2 regions of the Metabacillus sp. 84 genome follow, and region 1 is predicted to be linked to the other one. Evidence: predicted binding sites of a transcription regulator. Region 1 holds the regulator's gene; the other holds the start of a gene.
The links. Region 1 encodes LexA, which represses DNA repair genes until DNA is damaged. Its sites were predicted from a motif close to CGAACATATGTTCG; they were not measured.

Region 1 (2,403 bases):
ATGTGAAATCGTAAATACTTTAGCCTTTTCTTTATACAGAAAATGAAGGATGGCCATTCTGGCACTGCCCCTCCCAAGCCTTGTCTCATCCTGAATGAGTATCGCCTCTGCTTCTCTTTTTTTCACCGCATCAAGAAGGGTAAGGATCCCCTCTCTCTCTATTTCATAGCCGCTGGCTTTCTCCATGATGGTCTGCACCGGTTCCATCCCGTGCTCTTCTGCAAGCGAGGAGAGTTCTTCCTTTTGCCTCTGCAGCGATGTCTCCTGTTCTGCCTTATCTGTGCTCACCCTGCAGTAAATTATCGCTTTCAAACAACCACCTACTCTTCTGAAGCTATCATCTTCGCATCTATTTTATACACTTCTTCTTTTTTAACCGGTATATACAGCTCTTCGCCAGGTTTAATGACGAGGGAAGTCATCCTGTTCTCCTTGTTGACCCACTCCACGAATTCAGTACTTGTAAGATCATGTCTGCCTTTGAGCTCTTCCGCAAGATCCCACAGCGTATCGCCTTCACGGATTTCTATTTTAGCATATTTTTCAAGCAGGCTGCTGTTCCCTTTATCAGCGGCTGCGTATAAAATTCCTCCAACAAGAAGTGCGAAAACAGAAATGTAAGCAAATGTAATTTTAGACATTTGAATCCCTCCAGAATGTTTGTTCGTATTTTGATAAATTCATTATAATCCGAACAAACATTCCCAGTCAAGAGGTTTTCGAACTTATGTTTGTATATGCAGGTAAATCATGCTATAATAACTATAAATTACTTACTCTGAGGTGCTAAGGATGAGCAAACTATCAAAAAGGCAACAGGACATTCTGGAATTTATTAAACAGGAAGTCAAAAGCAAAGGCTATCCTCCCTCCGTCCGTGAAATTGGCTTGGCCGTAGGCCTTGCCTCTAGCTCTACCGTGCATGGCCACCTTGCGCGGCTCGAGAATAAAGGATTGATACGGAGAGACCCCACTAAGCCGAGAGCGATTGAAGTACTGAACGAAGAACTGGAAATTCCAAAAAGCAGCGCTGTCAACATCCCGATTATCGGGAAGGTTACAGCAGGGGTTCCTATTACAGCAGTAGAAAACATTGAAGAATATTTCCCGCTGCCCGAACGTCTGGTCCCTCCTGATGACCATGTATTTATGCTTGAAGTTGTAGGAGACAGTATGATTGAAGCGGGAATTCTGGACGGAGACCTTGTGATAGTCCGCCAGCAGCAGTCTGCTAATAATGGAGAGATCGTGGTCGCCATGACGGAAGATGATGAAGCAACCGTCAAGCGCTTTTTCAGAGAAAAGGATTATATCAGGCTTCAGCCGGAAAATTCATCCATGGAGCCTATTATCCTGCGGAATGTTTCAATCTTAGGAAAAGTGATTGGCGTATATCGTACGGTGCATTGAGAGCCTTGTTCGTCAGGACAGGCTTTTTTTCTGCATAAAAAGAAGATGGCTGGCAGCCATCTTCTTTTTTATAACGCATGAAAGTTGGTTCCGTCAGTCGTTGCCCCGATGATGCCGGCACGGATGACATAATCCCCAAAATGTTCTCCTTGTTCTCTTTCCTTTGCGTAGCGGGGCAAAAGCTGCCCGAGCTCATTCAGAATTTCTTCTTCTCCAATGTTCTCTTTGTACATTTTGCTGAGCCGGCTGCCGTCAAAGGCTGCTCCCAAGTACATGTTATACTTTCCGGGAGCTTTTCCGATAAAGCCGATTTCCCCCAGTGCATGGCGGGCACATCCGTTCGGACAGCCGGTCATGCGGATGGTGATCTCTTCTCCCCGAAGACCGTTTATATCCACAATTTCTTCAATCCTGCTGATCAGCTCTGGAAGGTAACGCTCCGCCTCGGCCATAGCCAGACCGCATGTCGGGAGTGCTACACATGCCATCGAACTCCGGCGGAGTGCAGAGTGATGGGCTCCGTCTGTTAAGCCGTATGCTTGAATGAGCCCTTCAATTTCCGCCTTCTTTTCAGCAGCTACATTCGCGATGATAACATTTTGATTGGCAGTAAGGCGGAAATCGCCGGTATGCACTCTCGCGATCTCTTTTAAGCCTGTCTTAAGCTGGTAGCCTTCAAAGTCCGCCACACGGCCGCCTTCTACAAACAACGTATAATGCCATGTGCCTTCTGTTCCTTCCACCCAGCCATAACGGTCCCCGTTATGGTCAAAATGAAAATCTTCAGGCTGCCCGAGCTTCCAGCCGAGCCTCTCTTCCAGCTCCTCTTTCACGGTTTCCAGGCCGAGGCGGTCGACTGTATACTTAAAACGTGCGTTCTTTCTTTCAGAACGGTTGCCGTAATCCCGCTGGATGGTAATGATCTTTTCCGACAGCTCCAGAATTTTATCCGGGGTGCAGAAGCCGATGATTTTACCGATTTGAGGATAGGTC
Region 2 (2,403 bases), on a different contig from region 1:
GTCATGTGCTCCTCGAACTCATCGAAACGGAGCGGTCTGTTGTCCTTAGCCGAGGGCAGGCGGAAGCCATGGTCCACTAAAACCTGCTTTCTTGCCTGGTCCCCGTTGAACATGCCGCGCACCTGCGGAAGAGTTACGTGGGACTCATCCACTACGATCATGAAGTCATCGGGAAAGTAGTCAATCAGGGTATAAGGGGTTGAGCCTGGAGGCCTCAATGTAAGATGACGGGAGTAATTTTCAATGCCTGAACAGAATCCCATTTCTCTCATCATCTCAAGATCATAGCGTGTCCGCTGTTCAAGTCTCTGGGACTCAAGCAGTTTACCGGCCTCGCGCATTTTGGCTAATTCTTCATCCAGCTCTTTTTCTATGTTTTCAATGGCTACGCGCATTTTTTCTTCTCTTGTGACGAAGTGGGATGCAGGGAAGACAGCGACATGCTCGCGCTCGCCCAATATCTCGCCCGTCAATGCATCCACCTCGCGGATCCGGTCAATTTCATCTCCGAAAAATTCAATCCGGATGCAGTGCTCATCTCTTGAAGCCGGAAAAATTTCCACTACATCTCCCCGCACTCTGAACGTTCCGCGCTTAAAGTCGATGTCATTCCGTTCATACTGGATGTCTACAAGGCGTCTTAAAAGCTGGTTGCGCTCAAGCTCCATGCCGGTCCGCAGGGAAACGACGAGTTCTTTATATTCCTCCGGTGAACCGAGGCCGTAGATGCAGGATACACTGGCAATGATGATGACGTCTCTGCGCTCAAATAATGAAGTCGTGGCCGAATGGCGCAGCTTATCAATTTCATCATTGATGCTTGCATCCTTTTCAATGAAGGTATCCGTCTGCGGAACATAGGCTTCCGGCTGGTAGTAATCATAATAGCTCACAAAATACTCTACAGCGTTGTTCGGGAAAAACTCTTTGAACTCGCTGTAGAGCTGGCCGGCCAGCGTCTTATTGTGGGCAATGACAAGCGTTGGCTTGTTTACTTCCTTAATGACGTTTGAAACAGTAAAGGTTTTCCCCGTTCCTGTTGCACCAAGAAGCGTCTGATGCTTCTTGCCCTCATTAATTCCTTCAACCAGTTTTTTAATAGCCGCAGGCTGATCCCCTTCCGGCTGATATTTCGAAACTAATTCAAAGCGCTGTTCCACAAAAAGGCCTCCAATTCACGCAATATCGTAATCATATTTTACCATAGTCCGTGGAAGTTTTTCCAAACATACGAACTGACGTTTGCGGTATTTTTTCATTCTGTCTTACAGGTTTCCCGCTTTTAGTGTTCTGCAATCTTTTTAATCAGAAATTCCGGCACATAAGAGGGTGCCCGCTTCGGCTTTTTCGTTTCAGAGGGAAAGTTAATCAAGCCATAAGGCAGCTGCTTTGCTTTTTGGTTCGGTAATTGGGGGTATTTTCTCTATTTGCAATGGCGGAGATTACTCAATGCAATAATGCAAAGGAGACTGCTGCGCGTTATCGGTTTCAGGGACGGGTTTGAAAAGGGGAACGAACCTTTGGGAATAGACATAATCAAATTAAAATACCCGGGAATGCTCAATCAGCTTTCCCGGGCTTTCTTCTCTTTGAAAGGTTTTTAGACAGCGCCTGTGTCTATTTATTCAAATGGTTTGGCTTTCGCGTCATTTTCCTCGCATACATGGCTCCGGCTACAAGGGATACAGCATCCAGCCCCACGATGTAATCAAACTGGGTGTAGCCCTTAAGGTAGGATGCAATAATTAATGCCGCAGTCAGCAACGTTCCGACAATATAACTGTATGTGACTCTCGTAAAGAGCACAACGAGAACAAATGGAAAAATCAATGCCAAGATCGCCTTCGTCAGCATTGGGTAACTCCCTCTTCCCTGTATAGTAATAGATTTATTCTATCACGGAAAAAAAAGTTTTGCATGCAGGCCTCTCATCATTGAACAGCTTCAAGGCCTTTCAGGTCCCTGAAAATATATTCTGGATGATAGCCGAGGCTTGAGACGGGTTCGTTTTTCCGGTTGATCCAGGCTGTTCTGAATCCGAAGCTTGCGGCACCTGCAATGTCCCATTGATTGGATGAAACAAATAAAATGTTTTTTTTATTCAGCCCGAGCTTTTCCATCGCGTAGCTGTAGGCGGCCGGTGAGGGTTTATACTGCCGGATTTCATCTGCACTTAAAGCTCCGATCCAGTCTGTTAAGCCGTTATGTTCAATCAAAGGATCAAGCATTTTCTTCGTACCATTCGAGTAAATGTACGTTTGTCTGCCTTTAAGACTTTTTAAGACCTCTTCTGTTTCTTCAAATGGAGTGAGCTGTTCATATGCTTTCATAAGCTCGCTCATTGTATTCCGGTCTGCTTCTTCTCCATGAAGGTCCAGTGCTGCTCTTAATGCTTTTTCTGTG

Region 2: a site for LexA is predicted at 1,232-1,245, ahead of uvrB (excinuclease ABC subunit UvrB). Genes of this name have one in related genera too.

The regions. Positions count from the first base shown of each region.
Region 1 covers NZ_JBNILN010000004.1:63,305-65,707, forward strand. Annotated here, with positions in the region: gene ACQCV8_RS09315 (YneB family resolvase-like protein) at 1-312, opposite strand, end outside; gene yneA (cell division suppressor protein YneA) at 321-641, opposite strand; gene lexA (transcriptional repressor LexA) at 793-1,410, shown strand; gene cysI (assimilatory sulfite reductase (NADPH) hemoprotein subunit) at 1,479-2,403, opposite strand, start outside.
Region 2 covers NZ_JBNILN010000001.1:345,382-347,784, forward strand. Annotated here, with positions in the region: gene uvrB (excinuclease ABC subunit UvrB) at 1-1,160, opposite strand, end outside; gene ACQCV8_RS01765 (CsbA family protein) at 1,618-1,854, opposite strand; gene ACQCV8_RS01770 (haloacid dehalogenase type II) at 1,932-2,403, opposite strand, start outside.